Regions from separate parts of the Blastococcus sp. SYSU D00922 genome, predicted to be linked through region 1. Evidence: predicted binding sites of a transcription regulator. Region 1 holds the regulator's gene; each other region holds the start of a gene.

Region 1 (7,039 bases):
GTACATGCTGCCGCGGCTGCGTGGCTGGGGTGAGTCGCTGTCCCGGCAGGCGGGTGGCCGCGTCGCCGGTGGTGGCGGCATCGGTACCCGTGGTCCCGGTGAGACCAAGATCGAGACCGACCGGCGGCGCATCCGTTCCCGGGTGAGCAAGCTGCGTCGCGAGATCGCCGGGATGGCGACGGCGCGCGCGACCCAGCGCTCCAACCGCGACCGGAACGCCACACCCAGCGTCGCCATCGCCGGGTACACCAACGCCGGCAAGTCCAGCCTGCTCAACGCCCTCACCGGCGCGGGTGTGCTGGTGGAGAACGCCCTGTTCGCCACCCTCGACCCGACCGTCCGGCGCGCCGAGACGCCCGAGGGACGCGAGTACACGCTGACCGACACCGTCGGTTTCGTGCGGCACCTGCCGCACCAGCTCGTCGACGCCTTCCGGTCGACGCTGGAGGAGGTCGCCGCCGCCGATCTGCTGCTGCACGTCGTCGACGGCTCCGACCCGGACCCGCTCGGCCAGATCAACGCGGTGCACGTCGTGCTCCAGGACATCGACGCCTCGTCGGTGCCCGAGGTGATCGTCGTGAACAAGGTCGACGCGATGGACGAGGAAGCCATCCTGACGCTGCGTCGTGCCCTGCCGGGTGCGGTGTGGGTCTCGGCCCGCACGGGCACCGGGATCGAGCAGCTCCGGGAGCTCGTCGCCGCCCGGCTGCCGCATCCCGACATCGACGTCGAGGTGCTGGTGCCCTACGACCGGGGTGACCTGGTCGCGCGGGTGCACCGCGACGGCGAGGTGCTCACCGAGCGGCACGAGGACGGCGGCACCCGGCTGACCGCACGGGTTGACGGTGGCCTGGCCGCCCTGCTCGAGCAGTTCGCCGCCCCCGTCGCCTGACTTCCCGGGGCGTCCACCTCGGTTGGATCACGGTCCGGTCACGGGCCGGTACGGTGACGGGGTGACCAGCGGCGCGGTGCGGGACGCCGGCGCGCCCGAGCGCACCCGCGCCGTCTCGATCGGGCGGCCGCCGTGGTGGCTGATGATCGGCGCGCTCCTGGTGGGCGCGCTGATCACGGCGGACCTGCTCACCGGCGGCGCGCTCGAGCGGGCAGACCTGCGCGTCTCCCACGTGGTCCGCGGGTGGGGGCTGCGCGACTCGGCCGGCTACCCCTTCGTCTGGGCGGTGACGCAGCTCGGCGGGCGGGCCACCATCCTCGGGGTGCTGGCGGTCCTCGTCGGCTACCTCGGCTGGCGGTACCGCACGTGGCTGCCGCTGCTCCGGGTGCTGCTGGCCCTCGGGACGCTGACCCTCGGCGTCTACGCGGTCAAGCACGGCACCGGGCGCACCGCTCCCGGGCACCCGGACGAGGTCTTCTTCCACCTCGACGGCGCCTCGTTCCCGTCCGGGCACGTGGCCAACGCGGTCATCATGTGGGGCGTCGCGCGCTGGCTGGCGGTGGAGTACGACCTGCCCGCGCGCGTGCAGCGGGCCTTCTGGTGGCTGAGCATCGCCGGGCCCGTGGCGACCGGCCTGGCGATGGTGTCGCTGGACTTCCACTGGATCACCGACGCCGTCGTCGGCGGAGCCGTGGGGATCGTGCTGTTGGGCGTGGTTCACCGACTGGATGCAATCGTTCTGTCACGCTGGGTACGTGCCCGAGGCCGGCAGACCGCGTAGCGGCGTGCGGGGACGGCTGCTGGCCGCCGGGGGCCTCCTCGGCGCCGGCCTCGTCCTCGGCTCCGCCCTGCCCGCTCACGGCGAGGACGCCGTCGCGCCCGCCGCCCTCTGCCAGATCACCGACCCGCGGCTGGCCGAGCTGTCAGGGGTGGTGGCCGTCACCGACGGCGTCCTCGCGATGAACGACGGCGGCGAGGAGCTGGCGGTCCACCTCCTCGACGCCGGCTGCCAGGTGGTCGACTCCCACTCGGCGCCGGTGGACCCCTACGACCCCGAGGACATGGCGGTCGGCGCGGACGGGACCGTCTGGCTGGCCGACACGGGGGACAACAACGCCACCCGCTCGACGGTGGCGCTGCTCGCCCTCCGGCCCGACGGCACGACCGGCGTCTTCCGGCTCACCTATCCCGACGGGCCGCACGACGCCGAGGCGCTCCTGCTCGCCCCGGACGGCACGCCGTACGTGGTGACCAAGGAGGTGCTGGGCGCCAGCGGCGTCTACAGCCCGGCGTCCCCGCTGGTGGACGGCGGGACGGTGGCGCTGGCGAAGGTGGCGGGCGTCAACATGACGCTGACCGGGACTCCCGGTGGTCCGGTGGGGCGTGCGGGACAGCTGCTCGTCACGGGCGGGGCGGTCTCCGCCGACGGGCGCTACCTCGCGCTGCGCACGTACACCGACGCGTACGTCTGGGCCCTGACCGGCAGCGACGTCGTGGGCGCGCTCGCCGCGGCCCCGGTGACCGTGCCGCTGCCGGACTCGCCGCAGGGTGAGGCGATCAGCTTCTCGTTGGACGGCACGAGCCTGCTGGTCGCCAGCGAGGGCTCGCCGAGCGACCTCACGCAGGTCCCGCTGCCGGCGGCGAACCTGCCTGCCGCGGCGCCGCCGGCTCCCGAAGGTCCCGTCCCGAGCTTCACCGACCTGACCAGCTCAGGCCTGTCGCCGTGGACGTCGGCGCTGCTCGCAGCCGGCGTCGCGACCATGGTCGTCTGGATCGGCGGAAAGCTGCGCCGCCGGCCCTGACGCCGTCGCGAGGCCCCGACGAAGGCGAACGGCGGGCCCCACCCGGACTCGGTGGGACCCGCCGTTCGTGCCGCCTGCCTCAGACCCGGCGCAGCACGCTGACCACTCGGCCGAGCACGGTCGCGTCGTCACCCGGGATCGGCTCGTAGGCCGGGTTGTGGGGGAGCAGCCAGACGTGCCCGTCGCGCCGCTTGTAGGTCTTGACGGTGGCCTCGCCGTCGATCATCGCCGCGACGATCTCGCCGTTCTCGGCGGTGGGCTGCTGCCGGACGACGACCCAGTCGCCGTCGCAGATCGCTGCCTCGACCATCGAGTCACCGACCACCTTGAGCATGAACAGGGTGCCCTCGCCGACCAGCTCGCGGGGGAGCGGGAAGACGTCCTCGACGGCCTGCTCGGCGAGCACCGGACCACCGGCCGCGATGCGGCCGACCAGTGGCACGTACATGGGCGCCGGCACCTGCGTGTCCTCGCCCAGCCCGACCTCGGCGGGCGCGGGGACCGTGTGCGGCGAGTCGCCGGGCAGGCGCACGTCGAGCGCCCGGGGACGGTTCGGGTCGCGCCGCAGCCAGCCCTTCTTCTGCAGCACCGACAGCTGGTGCGCGACCGACGAGGCGGACGAGAGGCCCACGGCCTCCCCGATCTCCCGGACCGACGGGGGGTAGCCGCGGCGCTCGATCGAGTCGCGGATGACCTCGAGGACCCGGCGCTGGCGCTGCGTCAGCCCGTCCCCGTCGGCACCCCGGTCGGGGAACGACCGGACCGCGGCCGTCTGCGCGCCCGCATCCCCGGACGCCTTGCGGCCGCCTGAGCTCCCGCTCTTCTCCGCCACGTCGCCTCCTCGTCCGCCGCTCGCGCAGCGCCTGTGTCCGTGGCACGGACGGTAGCGCGTCGGACGTCCTGGATCAAACACATGTTCGAAGCAGATGCCGCGTCGTGTGGCTTTCGTCGGACCCGTCCGGTAGACATCGAACAGTCGTTCGAATCGAACAGGCGTTCGACGAGCAGGTGCCGGTCACGCAGCGAAGGAGGACGGGTCATGGGGAGCGTTCAGCAGGCCGTGCTGGAGTTCGACGAGGAGGTCCAGGCGCCGTGGCGCCCGAGGCTCGTCGTCGTGGGTGCCGACGGGGCGACGGCGCGGCCGCCGCTGGCTCACCCGTCGCGCCGCAGCCCCTCGCGGGTCGGTGTCTGCCGTCCGCCCGTCCAGCCCGCCGCCACTCCGGCGGTTCCCTCGCGCCGTCCGGCCACGCCGCGTCCTGCCGACCGGGCCGTGCCCGCCGGCGCTGCTCCCCGGCGGGTGGCCGGCCCTCGTGCCGATCTCGCGAGGGTGCAGCGCCCCCGGCTCCGCCTGACCCGTCGGGCCCGACGCCTGGCCGTGGTCATGGCGCTGGCGTGCGGTGTCGCCCTGGGGTCGTGGCTCGATCCGCTCGTCGCGGGGAACGACGGCGGTCTGCGGCTGGCAGGGGAGAGCAGCGTCGTCGTGCGGCCCGGCGACACGCTGTGGTCCATCGCCTCGGCGGTGGAGGGCGGTGGTGACGTCCGTGCGCTGGTCGACGAGATCCAGGTGCTCAACCGGCTGCAGGGCTCGGAGCTCGTGCCGGGGCAGACGCTGGTCCTGCCGTGACCACCGGCGCGGCGGGTCCTCGGCGCGTCGGGCCCGCCCGGGGCTCTGATCTGCGCCCGGACGGCCACGAGGCGGCGAGCGTGCCCGTAGCGGCTGAGGGCGCGCTCGCCACGGCAATAGGTCCACAACGTCGGAGCGCGACTTCGTCAACCCTCAGTGCGGGCGTCTTCACACTCTGTGGTCGTTCCACCGCTTACGGTCGTCGCGTGTCAGGCGCCATGGAGAACCGAGCAGCTGTGTTCACCAGTCAACCGCAGGCCGTCGAGGTCTACCAGGCAGGGACCTGGTGGGCCGGCGAGCTGCTCGGCTGGCGGCACGACGCCAACGGTTCGTGCCAGGTGTGGGTCCGGGTCGTCCTCGGCGGTGTCGAGGAGACGGCGTGGACGGACCTGGCCTCCCTCCGCCTCCCGGAGCGCCACCTGTCGGTGGCCGCCGAGCCGGCCGGTCGCAGCGCGTACGGACCCGGCACGCAGGAGATGTCCGTCGCCCGCCACCCCTCGGGGCGTCGCGCGCGGTCGGGCGACGCCGACGGTCCGGCCACCACCGGGCTTCCCACGGTCCGCGACCTCTCCGTGGTGCCGGACCCGCCGGCGTCCGGCGGCCGCCGGACCGCCGACGAGACGGCGCAGTTCGCCTCGGTGGGGCGCCGTCGCGCTCCCGAGACCGCCGAGACCCCCGTGGTGGGGGGCCGGCGGACCGCGGCGGAGACCGCGCAGTTCGCCTCGGTCGGCCGCCGCCGTGCGCCCGAGGACGCTCCGGCCCGACCCGTTCCGCCCGCATCGCCCGGACGTCACCGCGCGCCCGGGGAGCTCGGCCGGCACCGGACTGCGGACACCGGCCTGCTCCCCGCCGTGTCGGAGCCCGGCCCCTCCACGGCACGGGTGTCCAACGGCCCCGTCGCCGGTGCGCCGGCGGTTCCGCGCCCGGCCGTGCGACCGGAGGAGCCCTCCCGCGCCGGCGCGTCCTGGACCGCGCCCGAGGGGCTCGAGCCGGAACTGCTCACGCGTCCGATGCGGCTGAGCGACCACGTGCCGCACGCGCGTCGCCCGCGCGTCGACGGTTCCGTCCGCAGCGTCTGACCTGTCGCACCCCGGGTCGCCGGAGGTAGCCGGGGCCTGCTGTGCGATGCCCGGCGGAATCCTCGTGTCCCGCTCATGCCGTCGCCCGGCGGCGGCCTCGGCCGTGCGCGTCGCGGTCCGGGCACGTGCTCGGCCGACGCCGGGTCGCGGCCGCTGCGGGGCGCTCGGCCGGACTTCCCGGGGGTCCTGCGGTCACCGTCCGGCGCGTCGTCGCGGCGTGTCGTGTGACTCGTGGGGAGCGATGTCCTCCCTGGTGACGGCAGTGTCGGGGCGGAACACGCCGAGGAAACGATCGCTTGCACATCTTGTGTGGACCGGCCTAGGGTTCCCCTACATCTAGTAGTTACAGAGTTGTAAGCCTGTCCACAGGCCGGTCCTCAGGTTCTCCCCGAGGCATCCACGGGATGTCCCCAGGAAGGTCCACAGGAGCGGTCCGGACGGGCCGGGACTCGGGAGGAGGCGAACCGCGATGCGCTGCCCGTTCTGCCACAACGCCGACAGCCGGGTCATCGACTCGCGGGAGGCCGACGAGGGGGCGACCACGCGTCGTCGCCGGTCCTGCCCCAAGTGCGGTCGCCGGTTCACCACGGTCGAGGAGGCCGTGCTCGCCGTCGTCAAGCGCAGCGGCGTCAGCGAGCCGTTCAACCGCTCGAAGGTCGTCGCCGGCGTCCGCCGTGCCTGCCAGGGCCGGCCGGTGGACGAGGACCAGCTCCAGCTGCTGGCCCAGCAGGTCGAGGACGCCATCCGCGCCACCGGTGCCGCGGAGGTCCCCAGCAACGAGGTGGGGCTGGCCATCCTCCGGCCCCTCCGGGAGCTCGACGAGGTCGCCTACCTGCGCTTCGCGAGCGTCTACCGCTCCTTCACCTCGGTCGCCGACTTCGAGAAGGAGATCGCCGAGCTCAAGGCCCGGCAGTCGCCGTCGGCCGAGCAGTCCGGATCCCCGTCCCCGGGTGCCCTCACCGGCGCCTGAGAACTGTCAGCACCACCCGATAGACAGCACTTCGAGCACCTCGATCGCGGCTCTTCCCCAGCCCTCCGATCCGCCCCAGCAAGCCACGCTCAGCACGCCACCACCAGGGAGAGCTCCACACCATGACCGAGACCGACGACCGCTTGGCCGGCACCCGCGCACGGCGCAGCGCCAAGGCGCCCAGCCGCAAGGGCCTGAAGATCAAGCGCGTCTTCACCACTGCCGGTGTGCACCCGTACGACGAGGTGACCTGGGAGCGCCGCGACGTCGTCATGACGAACTGGCGTGACGGTTCGATCAACTTCGAGCAGCGCGGCGTGGAGTTCCCCGCCGAGTGGAGCATCAACGCCACCAACATCGTCACGACGAAGTACTTCCGTGGCGCGGTCGGCAGCCCGCAGCGCGAGAGCAGCCTCCGCCAGCTCATCGACCGGGTGGTGCTCACCTACGGTGCGGCCGGCCGCGAGCACGGCTACTTCGCCTCCGAGGGCGACGCCGAGATCTTCGAGCACGAGCTGACCTGGATGCTCATGCACCAGTACTTCAGCTTCAACTCCCCGGTGTGGTTCAACGTCGGCACGAGCGCTCCGCAGCAGGTCAGCGCCTGCTTCATCCTCGCCGTCGACGACGAGATGGACTCGATCCTGAACTGGTACCGCGAGGAGGGCCTGA
Region 2 (7,039 bases), on a different contig from region 1:
GCGGGCGGACGCCGCCACCCTGCTGCGCGCCGCCGGCTGGCGGGTCGCCGTCGCCCGCGCCGACCTGACCGTCGCGGAGGTGTGGGCGGCGCTCGGCGGGCCCGCTCCGGCCGCGCCGTTCGCCGGCCGGGAGGGGGTGCCGGCGTGACCGAGGTGGAGGTCCGCCCGGCGGTGGCCGCGGCGCTGGCCACGCTGCTCGGCGCGGCCGCGCTGACCCCCGTCTACACCTCCGGCGCCTGGCTCGGCCCGGTGCTCGCCGTCGTCCTCACGGTCCTGGCCGGTGGCCTGCTGCTGCGCAGCGGGGGCGCCGCCCTGTGGGCCGCCGTCACCCGCGGGCGGGCCCCGGGCGCGGCGGCGACCGCGATCGCCACCGCGCTGGTCCCCGCCGGGCAGCTGCTGCTCCTGCTGGTCGTGCTCACCGCCCTCTTCGCGCCGGGCGACGCCTTCGTGGGGCTGATCCCCACGCCGGGCAGCCTCGCGGACCTGTACGCGGTCCTGACCGAGGGCACGGCCGAGCTGCAGGAGCAGGCGACACCCGCGCTGCCGCTGACCGGGCTGCTCGCGCTCACCGCCGTCTTCGTCGGGCTGACCGCCGTCCTGGTGGATCTCGTGACCGTCGCCGGACGCCAGGCCACCCTCGCCGGGCTGGGGCTGCTGGTCCTCTACTGCGTGCCGGTGGCCACCGTCACCGGCACGATCGGCCTGGTCGCCGTGGCCGCGCCGGCCGCGGGCCTCGCCCTGCTGATGTGGACCGACCAGCGGCGCCGGCTGGCCGCGGCGGGGCGGACCACCCGCCGCACCGGGCCCACGGGCGGGCTCGCCGCACTGCGGATCGGGGTGGCCGCCCTCGCCACCGGTCTGGTCCTCGGCTCCTTCGTCCCGGTGCTCGCCGAGGGCTCGCTCGCCACGGGGCTCGGCGGCGGGGCCGGCGGGGCCACCGGCACCTCGCTCGACCCGGTCGCCACGATGTCGGGTCAGCTCACCCTGCCGGAGCCGATCGACCTGCTGCGCCTGGACGCCTCCGTCGCCGACCCCGGGTACCTGCGGGCGGTCGCGATCGACGAGTACGACAACGAGGCCGGCTGGACGCTGTCCAACCTGCGCGGCGAGGAGTCCATCGCCGACGAGGGCGAGCTGGCCCCGCTGCCCGGCCGCCAGTCCTCGCGCACGGTGCGCGCGGACATCTCGGTCCTCCAGCACGACGACAGGTTCCTGCCGACGCTGTTCTCCCCGCAGTCGGTCGAGCTCGCCGGCGGTGGCGACGAGGGCTGGCGGTTCGACCCCGAGACGGGCACCGTCTACGGCCGGGACGTGACCAGCGGGGGCCTGACGTACTCGGTGACCGCCAGCGAGCCGCGGCCGACGCAGGCCCAGCTGACGGGCGCCGCGCAGCTCCCCCCGGACGACCCGGTGCAGCAGCAGTTCACCGCGCTGCCGCTGCTCGACCCCGCGGTCACCGACGTCGTGGCCGCGGTGACCGCCGGTGCGGGGACCCCCTACGAGCGGGTGCGCGCCATCCTCGAGTTCCTGACCGACCGCGGGAACGGCTTCGTCTACAGCCTCTCCACCGAGCCGGGCACCAGCGGCGACGACCTGGTCGACTTCCTGCGGCTGCGCCGCGGCTACTGCGAGCAGTACGCCGGCGCCATGGCGGTCATGGCCCGGGCGGTGGGGGTGCCGGCGCGGGTGGCTCTGGGCTACACGCCGGGCACCGAGCAGAGCGACGGCAGCCGGTTGATCACCAGCGACGACGCGCACGCGTGGGTGGAGGTCTACTTCGAGGACCTGGGCTGGGTGCCCTTCGACCCCACGCCCATCGCCCGCGACCGCGCCGTCGACCTGCCGTGGGCGCCCCGGGCCGGCGAGGAGGAGCAGCCCGACAGCCAGGCCGAGGTGCCGGTGCCGACGGCGCCGTCCCAGCCGGTCCCCACGACCCAGCGGGACCGCGCGGCGGAGGGCGCCCCGGGTGGCGGGTCCGGCGGGTCGGACGACGGCCTCCTGTGGCCGGTGGCCCGCTGGGCGGGCCTGGCGCTGCTGGCCGCCGGAGTGGTCGCGGCCCCCGCGGGTGTCCGCGTCCTCCAGCGCCGCCGCCGGGTCGCCACCGGGACGGCTGGCTCCCTGTGGGACGAGCTGACCGCGACCGCGCTGGACGGTGGCCTGGGTCTGCAGCCCGCGTGGACGCCGCGGCAGGTGGCCCGCGAGCTGGGCACCGTGATCGGCCGCTCCGCGACGTCCGAGGAGGGGGCCGACGCCGTCCTGCGGCTGGCCCTGGCCGAGGAGACCGCCAGCTACGCCCCGGCGGGCGCGCAGCGGGTGCACCCGGACCTGCCGGTCGCGCTGCGGACCGCGCGTCGGACCCTGCTGGCCGCCCTGCCGCGGCGCGACCGGCTGCGGGCCCGTCTGTGGCCGGCCTCGCTGGTGTCGGGAGCGGCGGGCCGGGTGGTCGAGTCGCTGAGCCGACGGCTCCCGCGCCCCGTGCGGCGGGGCGGTACCCGCGCCGTGTGACCCGGCCACCTCCCGGGACGACGAGAGCCGCCGTCCCGGAGGACGGCGGCTCTCGGTGGGTGCGGGGGGCTACTGGTCGTAGCGGCGGCGGAAGCGCTCCTCGAGGCGGCTCTTCAGCGGCTGGCGACCAGCGCGGCCGCTCCGCCCGGGGCGGCCGGGCCCGGCCGGGCCGCGGGTCCCGGAGGGCGCGCTCCCGGCCTCGACCGCGCCGGTGGCGGTCTTGTAGTTCAGGACGCCGAGCGCGAGCCCGCCGAAGGCGATGAGCGAGCCCAGCACGCCGATCAGCACCGACTGGGCGACGGCTCCGCCGACGAGGACGGCGAGGCCGACCACGACGAGGACGGCGCCCAGCTGCAGCTTGCGCCGGGCCTTCAGCCGGCGATCGCCGGTGCGGACGGACGACGCGAACTTGGGATCGTCATCGACGAGGGCGCGCTCGATCTGCTCCAGCAGACGCTGCTCGTGCTCGGAGAGCGGCACGTCGACCTCCAGTAGGGCCTAGCCATTGCCGTCGGAGGCATCCGCCGACGGTGGCATCGAGGATACGAGCCCTTCGCAGGGTGCGAAAGGCGACCGCGCGGCGACCTGTCGGGATCGTCGTCCGATCACTCCTTCGGGTAGCCAACGGCCGGGCCCGCGCCGGGGTTCCGCGCCGCCCGCGACGCCGCATCCGCGCTGGTGGGGCGGCTGCTGCCCGGCCGCCCCACCCGGTGCAGCAGCGTCGCGGGGCGGACCGCGCCGGCCCCGAAGCGGCGGGCGGCGCGGTCGGCGGCCAGCTCGGCCTCGCGCCGGCCGTGCTCCCGGGCGCCGAGCTCGAGCTGCTGCGGTGCGTTGCCGGCCTCGACCAGGCGCTCGGCCCGGACCCCGACCAGCCGGATGCGCGCCCGCTCCAGCCCGAGCGCGTCGAAGAGGGCGCGGGCGGTCTCGTAGAGCTCCTGCCCGACGTCGGTGGGGACGTCGAGGGTGCGGCTCCGGGTGATCGTGGCGAAGTCGGCGAAGCGGACCTTGATGGTCACCGTGCGGGCCAGCCAGCCCCCGGCGCGCAGCCGCCCCGCCGTCCGCTCGGCGAGCAGGAGGAGCTCCCGGTGGATCACCGCCGGGTCGTCGACGTCGGTGCCGAAGGTCTCCTCGTGGCCGGTGGACTTCTCGGGCTCGTCCGGCACGACCCGGCGCGGGTCGCGGCCCCAGGCCAGCTCGTGCAGGTGGCTGCCGGCGGCCGCGCCCACGGCCCGCTGCAGGGTCTTGGCCGGGACGTGCGCCAGGTCGCCGACGGTGCGCAGGCCGAGGCGGAGCAGCTGCTCCTCGGTCTTGGGGCCCACGCCCCAGAGGGCGCCGACCGGGAGCGGGTGCAGGAAGTCCATCACCTCGGCCGGGCGGACGACGAGCATCCCGTCGGGCTTGGCCCGGGTGGAGGCGAGCTTGGCCACGAACTTGGTGCCGGCCACCCCGACCGAGCAGGTGATCCCCTGCTCGTCGAACACCCGGGCGCGGATGTACTCGCCGATCTCGGCCGCGTCCCCCAGCCGGCGCCCGGCGCCGGACACGTCGAGGAAGGCCTCGTCGAGCGAGAGCGGCTCGACCACCGGGGTGATCGAGCGGAACAGCGCCATCACCGACCGGGAGACCTCGCTGTAGAGCGCCATGTCCCCCGGCAGCACCGTCGCCGTCGGGCACAGCCGCAGCGCCCGGGCTGTCGGCATCGCCGCGTGCACCCCGTAGCGGCGCGCCTCGTAGGTCGCCGAGGTGACCACGCCCCGGTTCCCCGACCCACCCACGATCACGGGGGTGCCCGCCAGCTCGGGGTGCTTGCGCACCTCGACGCTGGCGAAGAACGCGTCCATGTCCACGTGCAGGACGCCGCAGCCCTCCGCCCGGCCCGAGCCCACCTCGTCCTCCCTCCGGTGTCGAACACGTGTTCGATCCCCCTGCCGGACACTACCGGCGCGGCCCACCGGGCGCGCACCCCTCCGCCGTGTCGTGTCCTCCCGTGACCGGTCGACGTCGCCGCAGGTCGGGGCTGGTGGGCAGGCAGGTGTCGGACGAGGATGAGCGAGGTAAGCAGCGACGGGGGGCTGCCGTCCGGCAGCCCCGGATCGACCTGGACGGAGACGGCATGGCTCTCGACGACGACGACATGACCAGCACGGAGGGTCCCGCGGACGGCGGCGCGTCCGGCACCCCGGGCACGCACGACGGCGGTGCTGACGGCGGGGCCGACGGCGGCGCCTCCCACGGCCCGGCCGACGGTGGCGCCGACGGCGGTGCCGATGGTGGCGCGGACGGCGGGGCCGACGGCGGCGCGGACGGCGGCGCGGACGGCGGCGCCGATGGTGGTGCCGATGGTGGTGCGGACGGCGGTGCCGACGGCGGCGCGGACGGTTCGGCCTGAGCGAGAGCCCGACCACGCAGGGCCGGGCGGAGCAGGAGCTCCGCCCGGCCCTGCGGCGGTGCACGGACATCGACCCGCAGGTCTTCGCCGAGGAGTACTGGGCCCGGCGCCCCCTGCTCACCCGCGCCGAGCAACTCGGGAGCGGGGCCCCCGGCCGCTCCTTCGCCGACCTGCTCGACCTCGCGGCCGTCGACGAGCTGCTCTCCACCCGTGGCCTGCGCACGCCCTTCCTGCGCATCGCCAAGGACGGCGCCGTCGTCGACCCGAAGCGCTTCACCACGTCGGGAGGCGCCGGCGCCGAGATCGGTGACCAGGTGTCCTCGGACGCCGTGCTGCGCCTGTTCGCCGACGGCAGCACCGTCGTGCTCCAGGGTCTGCACCGGCTCTGGCCGCCGCTGATCGAGTTCGCCGACCAGCTGGCCGCCGACCTCGGGCACCCCACGCAGGTCAACGCGTACATCACGCCGCCGTCCTCCCGCGGGTTCAGCCCGCACTACGACGTGCACGACGTCTTCGTGCTCCAGGTGGCCGGCGAGAAGCACTGGACGATCCACGAGCCGGTGCTGCGCGACCCCCTGCGCACCCAGCCGTGGAACGACCGCGCCGCCGAGGTGGCCGCCGCGGCCGAGCGCGAGCCGGTCATCGACGCGGTGCTGCGCCCCGGGGACGCGCTCTACCTGCCGCGCGGCTTCCTGCACTCGGCCGTGGCGCTGGGCGAGATCAGCGCGCACCTGACGATCGGCGTCCACCCGGTGACCCGCTGGGCGGCCGCCGAGTCGGCTCTCGACCTGGTCCGGGCCCTCGCCGCCGAGGACCCCGAGCTGCGCGGTTCGCTGCCCCTGGGGCTCGACCTGGGCGACCCGGAGTCGGTGCGGGACGACGTCGCCGCCGTCGTCGCGGGGCTGCGGGACTGGCTGGGGCGCGTCGACCCCGCCGACGTGGCCGACCGGCTGCGGGCCTCCACCTGGGCCCAGGTGCGCCCCGAGCCCGTGGCACCCCTGGCGCAGTCGGCCGCGGCCGCCGCGCTGGGTCCGGACTCCGTCCTCCGGCTGCGCCGGCGGCTGCGGTGCACGCTCCGCGACGGCGCCGAGGGCCGGATCACGCTGGTCGCCGGCCGTCGGTCGCACTCCTTCCCGGGCGACGTGCGGCCGGCGCTCGAGGCGCTCCTCGACGTCGGGGAGCTCAAGGTCGGCGACCTGCCCGGCCTGGAGCCGGCCGACCGGATCACCCTGGCGCGGCGACTGGTCACCGAGGCGATCGCGACCGTCCCCGCCCCGTGAGCGACAGCCCTCCGACCGCCTCCGACGACTTCTGCCGGACGGAGGCCCCCGCCCGCCCCGTGGGGCGGCTCGACGAGACCCGCTGCTCGGTGCAGGCCCTGGCCCGGGGGGACTCCCCCGTCGCGACCGCCTCACCGGCGCAGCGGTGGCTGCTCATCGAGCAACCGGGGCCGTGGGGCCGGGACGCGCTGACCGAGTCCCGGTTCGACGCCGCCGTCGCCCCGTCGCTCGCGCGGCGTTCCCGCGCCGAGGGCGTCCGGCTGCTGCTGGTCCGCCGTCCCGGCGACCGGCTGGCCGACTCCGGCCGCCGATGGGCCTACGTCGACGGGCGGCCGGGTCACGAGGGCCTGTGGTGGTCGGTCCGGTCCACCGACGCGGACCTGCTCACCGCGCCGTGGGACGGCTCCGTCGGCGAGCCGGCCGTCGGCCCCACCTACCTGGTCTGCACGCACGGCGGGCACGACGCCTGCTGCGCCCTGCGCGGCCGGCCGCTGGCGCGCGCGCTGCCTGCTCCGGGGCCGGCCGACGTGTGGGAGTGCAGCCACCTGGGCGGCGACAGGTTCGCCGCGAACGTCCTGGTGCTGCCGCACGGCTTCTACTACGGCCAGGTGCCCGGCGACGGCGCCGAGATCGTCGCCGCGCACGCGGGCGGACGGGTGGCGCTGCCGTGGCTGCGGGGCAGGGCGGGCGTCCCCATCCCGGGCCAGGCGGCCCAGCACTTCGCCCGCGGTGAGCTGGGGCTGCTCGAGGTCGACGCCCTGCCCGTGCTCGCGGTGGCCCAGGAGACACCGCCGGGTGCCGAGGTCGAGCGGTGGACGGTGACCCTCGCGGGGCCGGACGGCGAGGTCGTGACGCGGGTCGAGAG
Region 3 (7,039 bases), on a different contig from region 1:
CTCGGCGCGTTCCTGCTCGCCGAACGGGCCCGGGCCGACGGCGCCGGCGGGCTGTGCGACGTCCGCCTGGTGGCCACCCTCCGCGGCGGCTTCAGCGGCGGCACCATCGACTCGATGCGGGCCCAGGTCGAGGCGCTGCAGGAGGACCCGTCGCTGCGGCGGGTGGCCGGGCACCCGTACGCGCTGAGCCCCGACCGCGCCGGCGAGCCCGACACCCGGCAGCCGCGCGACGCCGTCCCGCCCGCCCGGGCCGCGGACGGCCGGTGGACCGCGCCGTTCGTGATGGCGCCGTTCAACACGCGGATCGTCCGGCGCAGCAACGCGCTGCAGGACTGGGCGTACGGGCGCGGCTTCAGCTACGGCGAGGTGATGGGTGCGGGCCGCGGACCGCTCGGTGCGGCCACCGCCGCCGGGCTCACGGCGGGGCTGGCCGGCACCCTGGCCGCCATGAGCTTCGGGCCCACGCGGGCCGTCCTGGACCGCCTGCTCCCGGCGCCCGGCACCGGGCCGAGCGAGGAGGTCCGGCGCAAGGGCTGGTTCCGGATGACCGTGGACGCCACGACCGAGAGCGGCCGCCGGTACCGCGCCGTCGCCGCGGGGAAGGGCGACCCCGGCTACGCCGCGACCGCCGTGATGCTGGGGGAGGCCGGTCTCGCGCTGGCCCTGGACGGCGACCGGCTGCCCGCCCGCGCCGGTTCGCTCACCCCCGCGACGGCGATGGGCGACGTCCTCGTGGAGCGGCTGCGGGCCGCCGGGCACACCTACGAGGTGACCGAGATCTGACCGTGTCGGTGTGACACGCGTAACCCATCGGCGGGTCGGCCGTTGTGCTGTCCAACAGTCCCGGCTCCGATGGAGAAGCCCGTGCGCCGACTCGCCGCCTGCGTCCTCGCCGTCCTCGCGTTCCTGCTGATCGGCGCGCCGTCGCCCGCCGGTGCGCACTCGCCGATCCGGTACGTCGCGCTGGGTGACTCCTACAGCGCGGCCTCCGGCGTGCTGCCGCCCGACCCGGCAGCGCCGCCGCAGTGCCTGCGCTCGATCGCCAACTACCCGCACGTCATCGCGGCGGCGACGGGCGCGCAGCTGACCGACGTCACCTGCGGCGGGGCGGACACCGGTGACTACTTCGCCGAGCAGCACCCGGGGGTCGCCCCGCAGCTCGACGCGCTGGCGCGGGACACCCAGCTGGTCACGATGACCATCGGCGGCAACGACAGCGGGGTGTTCATCAACTCGATCGTCCAGTGCGGCGCCGCCGGGCTGTCGACGCTCGGCAAGGGCAGCCCGTGCAAGGACCGGTACGGCTCGTCGTTCGAGGACACCGTCCGCAACGTCACCTACCCGTCGCTGGTGACGGCGCTGCGCGCGGTGCGGGCCGAGGCACCCCGGGCGAAGGTGGCGATCCTCGGCTACCCGTGGATCCTGCCGCGGACCGGCGGCTGCTTCGACCGCATGCCGGTGGCCGAGGGCGACGTCCCGTACCTGCGCAGCTTGCAGGCCACCCTCAACGACGCCGTCCGGCGGGCGGCCGCCGCGACCGGCGTGACCTACGTGGACATGAACCGGGTGTCGGAGGGCCACGACGCCTGCGCGCCGATCGGCGTCCGGTGGATCGAGCCGGTGCTGCAGGGCACGAACCCGGTGGTCGTGCACCCGAACGCGCTGGGGGAGCAGGAGATGGCCGCGCAGGCGATGCGCGTGCTCCGGCTCCGCTGAGACCGCGGGGCACCGGCGCGCGGGGCGCCGGTGCCCCGCTCTGCGCTCCGCCGACGGCGCGGCGGATTCACAGCCGGCTCCCGGGACTGCTCGCAGGTCCGCCACAGGGAGCGCCCGCAACCTGATCCGGATCGGTCGCCACGGACCGACCCGGACCAAGGAGTGCACGTGCGGAAGAAGCTGATCCTCGCCACGACGGCCGGGGTGCTGACCCTCGGTGGCGGCGTGGTGTTCGCCGTCCCGGCGCTGGCGGACGACGAGACGGCGACGACGCGGGAGGACCGCATCCGCGACGCCCTGTCCGACCTCGTGGAGGACGGGTCGATCACCGCCGCGCAGGCGGACGAGGTCGCCGCGACGCTGGCCGACGTGGCCCTGGGCGGCCCCGGCGGTCACGGTGGCGGTTTCCGCTTCGGCCTCTCGGCCGCCGCGGAGGCGCTGGGCATGACCGAGGACGAGCTGCGGGAGGCGCTGCGGGCCGACGACACCTCGCTGGCCGACGTCGCCGAGGCGCAGGGGGTCGAGGTGGACGTGCTGGTGGACGCCCTGGTCGCCGAGGCGCAGCAGCGGATCGCCCAGGCGGTCGAGGACGGCCACCTCACGCAGGAGGAGGCCGACGAGCGCCTCGCCGATCTGGAGGAGCGCATCACCGAGCGCGTGAACAGCGACGACCCGGGCCCTCGCGGCCCGGGCGGACCGTTCGGCCCGGGCGGGCCCGACGGCCGGGGCGACCGCGACGCGGAGGACTGAACCGCCGTCCTCAGATGAGCAGCGGTGTCCCGATGACGATCTCGCTGTCGTCGGGGCGGAACGTCCGCCATCGCCCGTCGGGTCGTCGCTCGACGCGGAAGCCGTGGTGGACCTTCGTGTGGTGCCGTTCGCACAGGAGGGCTGAGTTCTCCAGGGACGTCTCGCCGCCGGCGATCCAGTGGACCAGGTGGTGGACGTCGCACCAGTACTTCGGGGCGCCGCAGCCGGCGAAGACGCAGGCCTCGTCGCGCAGCTCGACCGCCTTGCGCAGGTGTGGCGGGACGACCCGTCTGGTGCGGCCCACGTTCAGCGGCATCCCGTGCTCGTCGGTCACGACCGGCGTGGTCGTCCCGTCGCAGGCGAGCATGCGTGCCGTGGCCGCCGACACGAGGTCGGCGAAGCCGAGGGTGGCAGCCGCCGGCCCGGTGGCCGGGTCGAGGAGGTCCGCGGCCGGGACGGTGACGACGACGTTCGGCCTGACGGTGCGCAGGAGCGGCAGCTTCCCGGCGGCGAGCTGGTTGTCGGCCAGCTGCACCAGCGCGTCGGCGTTCTGCTGCGACCGTGTCCGCAGGTCGCCCTTGGGGCGGTCGGCCTGCACGACCGACTCCAGCGCCGTCCTCAGCTTCTCCCCGCCGACCGCGTCGAACTGGCCGCGGAGGACGACGGTCCCGTCGGCGAACGTCGACAGGGTGAGGGACCGCTCGTCGGTGGGGTCGGGTTCAGCGCCGTCCGGGTCCAACCGCGCCAGGTAGTGGTGGACGACCCGGGCCAGACCCTCGACGGACCCCTCCGCGGCGACGGCGGCGAGGGTCCGGTCGACCTCCGTGACGTCGATGCCCTGCCCGAGCGCTGCCGCAAGCCGGTCCACCTTCGCCACAGGCGCGATGACGGCGACCTGCTCCGCCGTGACGGCACCCTGGGCGAAGGCGGCCTCCACCGCCGGCAGGTGGTCGAGCGCGCGACCGTTGCGGACGACCTGGCCGGCGGCCGAGCGGCTGAGCCGCCCGTGCCCGCGCAGCCACGACTGCATGGACGCGGAGCCGTCCTCCTCCGCTGCCCGGTCGTGCTCGGCCGACCGCACCCAGCGGGCCACCTGCGCGTCGAGCCGGTTCCTCGCCTCCAGCAGTGCGCGGATGTCGTCGAGCTTCTGCCGCGGCGTCATGCCGTGGAGGTTCGCGGCGGCCAGGCCGTCGAGCGCCGACTGCAGCTCGCCCATCCCTCACCTCCAGTGCTCGAACACGTGTACGAAAGCTACTCGGCGACCAGCCGGCGCCGCGGAGCGAATCCCCAGGCGAGCCGCCTGTGCACAGATGTCGTGGTCGCGTTGACCCAGGACGTTCGAGGTGCCGCGCCGGAGACCGTCCGCCAGGCTGACCGCCAGTCCCGTCCCGACGTTCGAGGAGACCCATGCCCGAGGTCCGGATCCCCGGCGGCGCCAGCGCGCCCGAGCTGCGCGCCCACCTGGCCGTCCCGCCGGTGGGGGAGGGGCCATGGCCGGGCGTGGTCGTCGTCCACGAGGCGTTCGGGCTGAACGACGACACCCGGGACCAGGCCGACCGTCTCGCAGCCGCCGGCTACCTCGCGGTGGCTCCGGACCTGTTCACCGGCGGTGGTGCGGTCCGCTGCCTGCGGTCGACGTTCGCCACGATGCTGCGCGGGAGCGGGCCTGCCTTCGGTGACCTCGAGGCCACGCGATCGTGGCTGTCGGACCGCGCCGACTGCACCGGGCGCATCGGCGTCGTGGGCTTCTGCATGGGCGGCGGCTTCGCCCTGCTCGCCGCGACGCGCGGATTCGACGCGGCCGCGCCCAACTACGGGTTCGTGCCGCCCAAGGCCCAGGACGTCCTCGAGGGTTCCTGCCCGGTGGTGGCCAGCTACGGCCGCAAGGACCTCGCGCTCCGGGGAGCGGCCGGCCGGCTCTCCGGCGCCCTGGACGCCCTCGACGTCCCGAACGACGTCAAGGAGTACCCCGGCGCCGGGCACTCGTTCATGAACCGGCACAACAGCGGCCCGTTCGGGGTGCTGGAGCGGATCGCCGGCTTCAGCTACCACGAGCCGTCCGCCCAGGACGCCTGGGCGCGCATCCTCCGGTTCTTCGGCGAGCACCTGCAGCCGGCGCCGACCACCTGAACACGGGCGCCTCCCGGCGGCAGGATGCCCGCATGGACTTCGAGTCGGGACTGGAACCGGACCTGCAGCCGGACCTCGACCAGTTCCTCCTGGCCCGCATCGCCGAGGACAAGCGCGTCGCCACCGACGCCGCGCAGGCGACCGGGCAGGAGCGGTGGACCGAGGGCGGCGAGCACGTCAGCCGGCACGACCCCGCGCGCGTGCTCGCCGAGTGCAACGCCAAGCGTCGGCTGGTGCTCGCCTGCCGGGACGTGCGGCCGGACCGGGCGTTCCTCGGCGCCCGGCCGGAAGGGCTGGCCGACTTCCCGCTCGCGCCCGCCGACCAGCACCAGCTGGCCGCGCTCACCCTCGCGCTGCTGGCGCTGCCCTACGCCGACCACCCGGAGTACCGCCAGGAGTGGCGGCCCTGAGCCGGGTCGGCCGCCTGCCCCCCGAACAGCCGCTCCACCTCGGCGGCCCGGCGCAGGTTGACCGCCCGGCCGGCCCGCCCGGCCGCCTCGAGGTGGTCCTGCAACAGCTCCACGGCCCGCGGTGACAGCGACGTGACCGAGCCGGCGTCGATCCCGTCGACCCGCGCCGGCTCCAGGCCGTAGCGCCGCTGGAAGGAGTCCACCGCGGCCGCGTCGACCTCACCGGCCAGGACGAGCATCCGGCCGCCCGCGGTGTTGAGCAGGCGGACGAGGCCGCGGGCGGACGTCGGCGAGGTCACCCCGACAGTGTGTCGCCGTCCCCGCCGGCCCGCCGCCCGGTGTCGGACCCGTGCGCGAGACTGCAGCGGTGAACCGGGTGGTCCTCGCGCGTCGCGGCGAGGGCGGCATCGAGGCGCGGGAGTGCGCCGACGACGGCGCTCCCGTGGCCACCACCCGGCTGCCGGCCGCCGACCTCGCGGGCTTCGTCCGGGACCGGGAGCGCGAACCGGTGCGCTGGGTCTGGGACGACACGACCCGCTGGTACCCGGCGCTGCTGGAGGCCGGCGTCCGCGTCGAGCGGTGCACCGACCTGCGGCTCACACACGCCGTCCTGCGGCGGTCGCCCTTCGTGGACCAGGACCTGCTCGTCACCGGGGACACCGCGGGCTGGGACGCGCTCGCCCCGGTCACGGCCACCGAGGCGGCGCTCTTCCCGCTCGCGGACCCGGCCGACCGGCTGGACCCGTTCCTCGAGCTCGAGCGCCAGCTGGCCGCCCTCGCGGCCTCGCCCGAGCGCGGCCGCCTCGCCCTCCTGGTGGCCGCCGAGTCCTCGGGCGCCCTGGTGGCCGCCGAGATGACCCACGCAGGCCTTCCGTGGCGGGCCGACGTGCACGACCGGCTGCTCACCGACCTGCTCGGCCCGCGACCCGTCGGCGGGAGCCGCCCCGCCGTCCTCGAACGACTGGCCGCGGACGTCCGCGCGGCGCTGGGCGACCCCGCCCTGAACCCGGACTCGCCGGTCGAACTCGTCCGCTCCCTCCAGCGCGCCGGGCTCCCGGTGGTCGACACCCGTTCCTGGACGCTGGAGCAGGTCGACCACCCCGTCGTCCCGCCGCTGCTGGAGTACAAGAAGCTCTCCCGGCTGCTGCAGGCCAACGGGTGGAACTGGCTGGACACCTGGGTGCGCGACGGCCGCTTCCGGTCCCGGTTCCTGCCGGGCGGCGTGGTCACCGGCCGGTGGGCCGCCACCGGCGGGGGAGCGCTGTCGGTCCCGCTCCAGGTGCGCCCGGCCGCGATCGCCGACGACGGGTGGCGGTTCGTCGTCGCCGACGTCGCCCAGCTGGAGCCGCGGGTCCTCGCCGCGATGAGCGGGGACACCGCGATGGCCGAGGCGGCCCGGGCCAGGGACCTGTACGAGGGGATGGTCGCGAGCGGGGCGGTGGCCAGCCGGGCCGACGCGAAGGTGGGCATGCTCGGCGCGATGTACGGCGGCACCCGCGGGGAGAGCGGCCGCATGATGCCGCGGCTGACCCGCCGGTACCCCCGCGCGATCGGCCTCGTCGAGGAGGCGGCGCGGGCGGGCGAGCGCGGCGAGGTCGTGCACACGCTGCTGGGGCGGGGGTCGCCCCGGCCGGGTGCCTCGGCCGGCAACCCCGACGAGCCCGGCGAGCCGCCCGGGGCCGCCGAACCCGCCGCCGACCGGGACCGGCGCCGCCGCGCCTGGGGCCGCTTCACCCGGAACTTCGTCGTCCAGGGCACCGGCGCGGAGTGGGCGCTGTGCTGGCTGGCCGACCTGCGCAACCGGTTGTGGCGGCTGGGCGGGGAGGGCCCGATCGAGCAGCGGCCGCACCTCGTCTTCTTCCTCCACGACGAGGTCGTCGTCCACGCGCCCGAGCACCTGGCCGGCGCGGTCGCCGACGAGGTCCGGGCCGGCGCCGCCGAGGCCGGCCGGCTCCTGTTCGGCGACTTCCCGGTCGACTTCCCGCTCGACGTGGCCGTCGTGCGCTCCTGGGCGGACGCCGGCTAGCGGCCGG
Region 4 (7,039 bases), on a different contig from region 1:
GCGGCGCCCCGGCAGCGGGAAGGCGCCGATCCCGCCAGGTGAGCGTGCCGCGCCGGTGCCCGGCCACCGACCGCACCACCAGGACGTCGAGCAGCAGGACCGACAGCGGGTGGGCGAGCGGATCGGGCCAGACCCGGCTGCCGGTGGCCGCGGCGACGACCGCGCGCCCCGCCGCCCCGGCGAGCCAGCCGACCAGCCCCGCCCGTGATCCGCGCAGTGCGGCGAGGGCCGGCACCACCCACACGGCGGTCAGCCCGGCGGCTGCGGCGACACCGGCCGCGGGTGTCCCGCCGACCGCGGCCCACAGCGACTTGGCGTAGCCGTCGCGCAGCGCCGGCCACCCGTCGTACATGCGGCAGGCCGCCAGCCGTGACCCGTCGACGGGCACCCCGCGCCCCCCGGCGCGCTTGACCGCCCGCAGCAGCGCGATGTCCTCGAGCACCTCGCCGCGCACGGCCGCGTGGCCACCGGCGCGGTCGTACCCGCTCCTGCTCAGCACCAGGAACTGCCCGTTGGCGGCGGCGAGCGACGGGTTCCCGCGGCGCTCGGCCAGCCGGAGGGGGAGCGTCGTCGCCCAGAGCCACGGTGCCAAGGGCTGCACCAGCCGCTCGGCGGCGCCGTGCGCGACCGGCCGGGGCCAGGGCGAGGCCAGGTCCAGACCGTGCCGGTCGAGGACCGCGACGGCCCCGGCGACGGCGTCGGGGAACAGCCGCACGTCGGCGTCGACGAAGACCAGGACGTCGGCGTCGCCCGCCTCGGCGGCCCCCGTCGCGCACGCGTGCGGCTTGCCCAGCCAGCCGGGCGGGAGCGGGGCGGCGCGCACCAGGCGGACGCGCGGGTCGGCCACGGCCGCCACCACGTCCGCCGTCCCGTCGGTCGAGCCGTCGTCTACGACGACGACCCGGAGGTCGGGGACCCCGCGCTGGTCGAGCAGCGCCGCCAGGCAGCCGCCGATCTCCGCCTCCTCGTCGCGCGCGGGCACGACGACGGTGACCGGCCGCCGCACCGGCGGCGGGTCGGCCGGCGGGCGGCGGAGCAGGGCGACGTTGAGCGCCGCGTGGAGGGCGCCCGCCACCGAGAGCCCGGCGAGCGCGCGGACCGCTCGTCCGCTCACCGGCGTCGGGCGGCCCGGACGCCCAGCACCGCCAGGACGGGGACGGCGAGGCCGGCGCCCCAGGCCGCCGAGCCCGGCAGCCCCAGCCAGCCGGCGTGCGCGAGGGCGCCGCCGAGGGTCATCCAGCCCAGCGCCAGCAGCGGCGCCGCGTCGCCGATCCGCGGGGCGCCCGGCACCGAGGTCCGCGCGACCAGCCGGTCCAGCAGCGCCATGAGCACCAGCCCGGCGAGCAGCCATCCGGCCAGGTTGGTCAGCGGGACCGTGTCGATGCCGGGCAGCCCCGGCTCCGGGTCCGCCCAGGTCCAGTAGCCGGCCTGCACCATCTGGGGGTCGAGGACGACGTCCCAGGCGGCGAAGACCGCGGCCGCCCAGACGACCCGCGCCACGGGGTGCGCGGCGAGGTGCCCCGCCAGCACCCAGCTCGGCCAGGCCATCATCAGCCAGGCGAGGGGGACGAGGAACGGCACGCCGAGCAGGGTGGGGCCGAGCGCGTCGCTGTACTCGTACCTGCCGTACGGGAAGCCGGTGGCCAGACCGACGGACTCGAACGCGACGGCGGCGACCACGACGAGCACGAGCAGCCCGACGGCCGTCCGCCGGCCGCGGCTGAGGCCCGCGTGGACCACCGAGAGCAGCGACCCCAGCACGACGATCGTCCAGCTGACCCCGTCGCGGGCGGCGCCGGCGGTGAGCGGGTAGGCGATCGCGGTCAGCACGAGGGCGACCGCCAGCAGCAGCGGGACGGCCCCGGCGACGCCGGGAGACCACCTCCGTCCGACGACCGCCGTCGTCATGCCGGCGTCCGGCGCAGCCGTGCCGCCACGCCGCGGACGGTCCGGCGGACACCACGGCGGTCGGCGAGCAGCACGCGGGCCGCCGTCCGCCCGGAGTTGCCCGACACCCCGCCGCCGGGGTGGGTGGAGGCGCCGGCCAGGTAGAGACCCGCCAGGCCGGGGACCGCGTAGCCGGACAGCGCCGGGGTGGGCCGGAAGGCGAACATGCTGGCCAGGCCCATCTCCACGTGCATGACGTTGCCACGGAGCAGTGACAGTTCCCGCTCGAGGGCCAGCGGCGTCTGGACGTAGGTCTCCCGCACCGAGGCGGCGAAGCCGGGCGCGAAGCGGTCGACCTCGGCGATCAGGCGCCGCGCCTCGGCCTCGGCGAGCTCGTCCCAGTCGGCGCCGTCGGCGAGCTCGTAGGGGTACCACTGCCCCCAGATCGTGACGACGTGCCGGCCCGCCGGCGCGAGGGTGTCGTCGCTCGCGGAGAAGCACATCCCGAGGGGGACGGGGACCCGCGGGAGCCGGCCGGCGGAGAAGTCGCCGTGGGCCGCCGCGAGGTCGGCGCGGTCGGTGCAGAGCAGCTGGAGGCCGGACAGCGCCTCGTCGGCGCCGACCCCGGGGTAGATCGGCGGTGCGTCGGTCAGTGCCCGCACCACCAGCCCGAAGCCGTTGCCCAGCGGCGGGGCGGCGTCGGCCAGGGCCGGCGGGGCGGCGTCCCCGGCCAGGCGCCGGGTCACGTCGACGTGGCAGGCGGCGACGACGGCGTCGGCCGCGATCCGGCGTCCCGAGACCGTCTCCACCCCGGTGACCCGGCCGTCGCGGGTCAGCAGCCGGGCAGCTCCGTCGCCGAGCACCACCCGCCCGCCGTCGGACTCCAGCCGCCGGCGCAGCGCCGTGGTGAGCCCGCCGGAGCCGCCCACCGGGTGCCCCGGCGGGATGTCGTGCAGCAGCGCGACCCAGGCGACCATCGCGGCGGTGCCGGGCTCGGACATGGGCGGCCCGGACTGGGCGCCGAACCACGCCAGCGCCGCCTTGAGCCGCTCGCTGGCGAACCAGCGGTCGAGCAGCGCGTCCCCCGACCCGAGGAAGTCGACCGCCAGCTCGCCGCCCGGCGTCCGCGGCCGCCCGCCGGCGGGCGCCCCCAGCGGCCAGAACGAGCGGATCAGGCCGGCCGGGTTCGGCCGCCGGCCGAAGGACGCGACGACGGCGCGGCTGCGCGGCCCCCACACCTCGACGAACCGCCGGTAGGCCGCGGCGTCGCCCGGACCGCACGCCTCGGCGATCGAGGCGCACGTCGCGTCGAGGTCGACGGAGAAGACCAGCGGGCGGCCGTCGGGGCCGGGATCGCCGGGGGAGGGGGCCGGCGCGAACCCCCACGGGTCGCAGTCGAGGTAGCGCAGGCCGTGGGCGGCCAGGTCCAGCTCCTCGACGATGCCGCTCTGCCGGATGATCACGTGCGCGCTCGAGCCGCGGTCGACCCGGACGCCCGGCCAGCGCTCGACCGTCGACACCGCCCCGCCGAGCACGGTGTCGGACTCGACGACCTCGACCGAGAGGCCCGCGCGGGCCAGGTAGCAGGCGGCGACCAGGCCGTTGTGGCCCGAGCCGACGACGGCCACGTCGACACGGACGTCGGCGTCGGCCGGGGGAGGTGTGCTCACGCTCAGCTGTTCGCCGGCGCGCGGTCCTGCGGATGCAGCGGGAGGCGCGCGCCGAGGATGGCGAACGGCCGCGAGTCGCCGGGGAAGTGGTAGCCGCGCGCCAGGTCGACGAAGCCGTCGGCGTGGTAGAGCCGGAAGGCCTTCGTGTCGGCGTCGGGCGTGGAGAGCAGCGCGGTCGGCTGCGGGATGCCGGCGACGAGGGCGTGCAGCAGCCGCCGGCCCAGGCCGCGGCTCTGGTGGTCGGGGTGCACGTGCAGCTCGCACACCTCGAAGGCGTCGGGCAGCCACTTCTTCGCCGTCCGCCGGTCGAGGGCGGCGCGCACCTGGTCGTGCCACCACTGGCCGGGGGCGACGACGTAGCCGTAGCCGAAGCCGACCAGCTGCTCACCGTCCGGCGTCTCGGCGAAGGCGCCGACGGCCTTGAAGCCGGGCCGCTCGGTGTGCTGGATGGCGTAGCCGTACCGGCCGGCGACGACGGCGGAGTCGTAGCCCATGGCGAGGCCGTAGATGATCAGCGCCTCGTGCATGTGCTCGCGCAGCCACTCCGTGGGCAGCTCGATCACGCGGGTGGTGGGCCGGGTGTCGGTCATCGCACGGCCGCCTCGGTCGTCGTCGGGACCTCGGACGGCCCGGGACCGACCTCGGCCGCCGTCCCGCCGGTGAGCCGGAGCAGCTCGTCGTAGGTGGTCGGGAAGACGGTGTGCGGGTGCCCGGCGGCGGCCCAGACCTGGTCGTAGCGGGCCAGCTCGACGTCGACGAGGGTGCCGATCGGCTCCGGGTGGCCGATCGGGGCCACGCCGCCGATCGCCTGACCGGTGTGCCGGCGGACGAAGTCCGCGTCCGCGCGGTCGACCCGGGGGACGCCCAGAAGGCCGGCGACCAGCTCCTGGTCCACGCGGTGGGCGCCGCTGGTCATCACCAGCAGCGGGTTGCCGCCGACGTCGAACACCAGGCTGTTGGCGATCGCACCCACCGGCACGCCGAGCTGGGCGGCGGCCGCGGCGGCTGTCCGCGCGCTGTCGGGGAGGTGGCGCACGGTCCCGGCGGCTCCCGCCGCACGCAGCAGGCGTGCGACCTCGGCGACCCGGGGGTGCTCCGGCTCGGTCGCGGGGGTCGGCGGAGGCATGCGCCGATCCTGCCACCGGGCCGGGACCGGTGCCGCCGCGGTTCCGGTTCCGGAGGCCCGGCGACACGACGGCTCCCGTCTTGACGACCGCGAGCGGCTCCGGTCTACTGGTCCGTGTTCGAACAGACGTTCGAACAGCGTCGCTCCTCCACCGTTCCCCGGCCCTTCCCCGTCCGGAGCGGTGGCCGGGAGCGGCGCGTGGTGTGGCCAGAGGTGGGGAGGGTGTCATGAGCCGGGTGCTCGGTGAGCTCGCGGGACGGGTCGGCGAGGAGGTCCAGGTCGAGCGGGGTCCGCTGGGCCCGGTGCAGTTCTGGCGCGGGCAGTCCCGGTACCTCGTGGGCGAGCTGCTCGACTCGTGGGTCGAGACCGCGCCCTGGTGGCGGCAGGACGCCGGTCCCGGTGGGGCCTCCGCGGAGCTGGTCTCCACCCAGGAGGTGTGGCGGGTCGAGGCGGTGCGGGCCGGGCGGTCGCGCACCAGCTTCGCCGGCGTCTACGACCTGACCTGGGACGCCGCGGGCAACCGCTGGTGGCTGGTCCGGGTGCACGACTGATGGGCGCCCTCCGAGCCATGCCCGACCAGGTGCCGGCCACCCAGCTGCCCCTCCCTCCGGCGCTGCCGCCCGCGGCCACCCAGCTCCTCGACCAGGCGCACCGCGCGCTCCGCGAGGCGACCGGGCACACCGATCCGCGGCAGCGGTACGCCACCGCACACCTGGGTGCGCTGCGCGCGGCCGCGGGTGTGCTGGCCGCGCGCACCCGGCCCGAGCCCGCCCGGCGCCGGCCGCGCAGCGCCTGGGTGCTGCTCGGCCAGGTCGCTCCCGAGCTGGGGGAGTGGGCCACCTTCTTCGCCGCGGGTGCCTCGAAGCGCGCCGCGGCCGAGGCGGGGCTGTCCCACGCGGTGACCGAGCGGGAGGCCGACGACCTGGTCCGCGACGTCGGGGCCTTCCTCGTCGTGGTGGAGAACTTCCTCGCCACCCCGCCCCCGCCCGAGCCCACCCGCTCGCCGTTCACCCGTCCGCGCGGGGCCGGCGGTCCCGGCTCGCGTTCCCGGCGGTGAACGACCCCTTCGTCCACCTGCACGTCGCCTCCGGCTACTCGATGCGGTACGGGGCCAACCACCCCGCCGACCTGGTGGCCCGCGCCGCCGAGCACGGCATGTCGGCACTGGCGCTCACCGACCGCGACGGGCTCTACGGCGCGGTGAAGTTCGCGCTGGCCTGCCGGTCGGCCGGGGTGCGGCCGATCTTCGGGGTGGACCTCGCCGTCGCGCCCGCGCTCGACGCCACCGTCCCGCCGGCGCTCGCGCACGCACTGGGCGGGGAGGAGTCCGGCGCGCGCCCGCCGCGGCTGCGCACGGTGTCGTCCCGCACGGTGCCCTCCCGCAAGGTCCCGGCCCGGGGCGGGGCGAGCGTCGACCCGCGGCTGCCGCGGGTCACCTTCCTCGCCCGGGACGGTGCCGGCTGGCGTTCGCTGTGCCGGCTGACCAGCGCCACCCACCTGCGGGGCACCCGCGGGGAGCCGGTGAGCTCGCTGGCGACCGCCGCCGAGCACGCCGGCGGGCTGGTGGCGCTGCTCGGCCCCGACTCACCGGTCGGGCGGGCGCTGCTCACCGGCCGGACCGACCACGCCGCCGCGCACCTGGACGCCTGGCGGGCCGCCTTCGGCCCCGGCCAGCTGGTGCTCGAGCTGGTCCACCACCGCGGCCGCGGTGACCGTGCGCGGGCGCAGGCGATGCTGCGGTTCGCCGCCGAGCAGGGCGTGCCGGTGGTGCTCAGCAACGCCGTCCGCTACGTCGACGCGCTGGACGCACCGACCGCCGACGTCCTGGACGCCTCCCGCCGCCTGGTCGCGCTCGACGAGCGCCACGTCGACCGGCGGACCGCCGAGGGCTACCTGAAGTCGGGCAAGGAGATGGCCGCGGTGGCCGAGGACGTCGCCGGTCCCGACCGGGACGCCGCCCTGCGCCTGCTCGAGGGCACCGCCCGGCTGGCCGAGCAGTGCGTCGTCGACATCCGCGAGGACCTCGGCATCGGCAGCGTCCGCTACCCCGAGCTCGACGTCGTCACCACGCCGGCCGAGCGGGGGATGGGTCCCTCGCAGGTGCTGCGGGCCCGGTGCGAGGCGGGCATGGGCCGGCGCGGGATGGCGCCGTCGGAGCGGGTGCGGCAGCGGCTGGACGAGGAGCTCGCGGTCATCGACCAGCTGGGCTACCCGTCCTACTTCCTCACCGTCGCCGACGTCGTCGACCTCATCAAGAGCTTGAGGGTCCGGGCGGCCGCGCGGGGGTCGGGCGCCGGCAGCCTGGTCACCTACCTGCTCGGCATCTCCGACGTCGACCCGTTGCGGTACGGGCTGC

The links. The regulator LexA, encoded in region 1, represses DNA repair genes until DNA is damaged. The targets are predictions, from matches to a motif close to TCGAACANNTGTTCGA.
Region 2: dinB (DNA polymerase IV) is a predicted target of LexA. The motif match lies at 4,410-4,425, and genes of this name have one in related genera.
Region 3: ACI78T_RS03955 (DUF222 domain-containing protein) is a predicted target of LexA. The motif match lies at 3,699-3,714, and genes of this name have one in related genera.
Region 4: ACI78T_RS15330 (DUF6504 family protein) is a predicted target of LexA. The motif match lies at 4,802-4,817, and genes of this name have one in related genera.

What each region holds. Positions count from the first base shown of each region.
Region 1 covers NZ_JBJGZL010000015.1:43,580-50,618, forward strand. Annotated here, with positions in the region: gene hflX (GTPase HflX) at 1-892, shown strand, start outside; gene ACI78T_RS18045 (phosphatase PAP2 family protein) at 954-1,673, shown strand; gene ACI78T_RS18050 (hypothetical protein) at 1,678-2,694, shown strand; gene lexA (transcriptional repressor LexA) at 2,774-3,526, opposite strand; gene ACI78T_RS18060 (LysM peptidoglycan-binding domain-containing protein) at 3,734-4,318, shown strand; gene ACI78T_RS18065 (hypothetical protein) at 4,525-5,397, shown strand; gene nrdR (transcriptional regulator NrdR) at 5,867-6,367, shown strand; gene ACI78T_RS18075 (vitamin B12-dependent ribonucleotide reductase) at 6,490-7,039, shown strand, end outside.
Region 2 covers NZ_JBJGZL010000010.1:139,084-146,122, reverse strand. Annotated here, with positions in the region: gene ACI78T_RS15395 (DUF58 domain-containing protein) at 1-148, shown strand, start outside; gene ACI78T_RS15390 (transglutaminase family protein) at 145-2,505, shown strand; gene ACI78T_RS15385 (DUF3040 domain-containing protein) at 2,575-2,985, opposite strand; gene dinB (DNA polymerase IV) at 3,111-4,391, opposite strand; gene ACI78T_RS15375 (BatC protein) at 4,619-4,894, shown strand; gene ACI78T_RS15370 (cupin domain-containing protein) at 5,209-6,174, shown strand; gene ACI78T_RS15365 (sucrase ferredoxin) at 6,171-7,039, shown strand, end outside.
Region 3 covers NZ_JBJGZL010000002.1:264,508-271,546, reverse strand. Annotated here, with positions in the region: gene ACI78T_RS03970 (saccharopine dehydrogenase family protein) at 1-783, shown strand, start outside; gene ACI78T_RS03965 (SGNH/GDSL hydrolase family protein) at 865-1,716, shown strand; gene ACI78T_RS03960 (hypothetical protein) at 1,885-2,466, shown strand; gene ACI78T_RS03955 (DUF222 domain-containing protein) at 2,477-3,682, opposite strand; gene ACI78T_RS03950 (dienelactone hydrolase family protein) at 3,874-4,596, shown strand; gene ACI78T_RS03945 (DUF6221 family protein) at 4,629-5,006, shown strand; gene ACI78T_RS03940 (hypothetical protein) at 4,964-5,305, opposite strand; gene ACI78T_RS03935 (bifunctional 3'-5' exonuclease/DNA polymerase) at 5,374-7,032, shown strand.
Region 4 covers NZ_JBJGZL010000010.1:125,350-132,388, forward strand. Annotated here, with positions in the region: gene ACI78T_RS15300 (alpha/beta hydrolase fold domain-containing protein) at 1-42, shown strand, start outside; gene ACI78T_RS15305 (glycosyltransferase family 2 protein) at 1-1,114, opposite strand, end outside; gene ACI78T_RS15310 (carotenoid biosynthesis protein) at 1,111-1,908, opposite strand; gene ACI78T_RS15315 (phytoene desaturase family protein) at 1,905-3,557, opposite strand; gene ACI78T_RS15320 (GNAT family N-acetyltransferase) at 3,560-4,147, opposite strand; gene ACI78T_RS15325 (YbaK/EbsC family protein) at 4,144-4,683, opposite strand; gene ACI78T_RS15330 (DUF6504 family protein) at 4,911-5,234, shown strand; gene ACI78T_RS15335 (SAV_6107 family HEPN domain-containing protein) at 5,234-5,740, shown strand; gene ACI78T_RS15340 (DNA polymerase III subunit alpha) at 5,737-7,039, shown strand, end outside.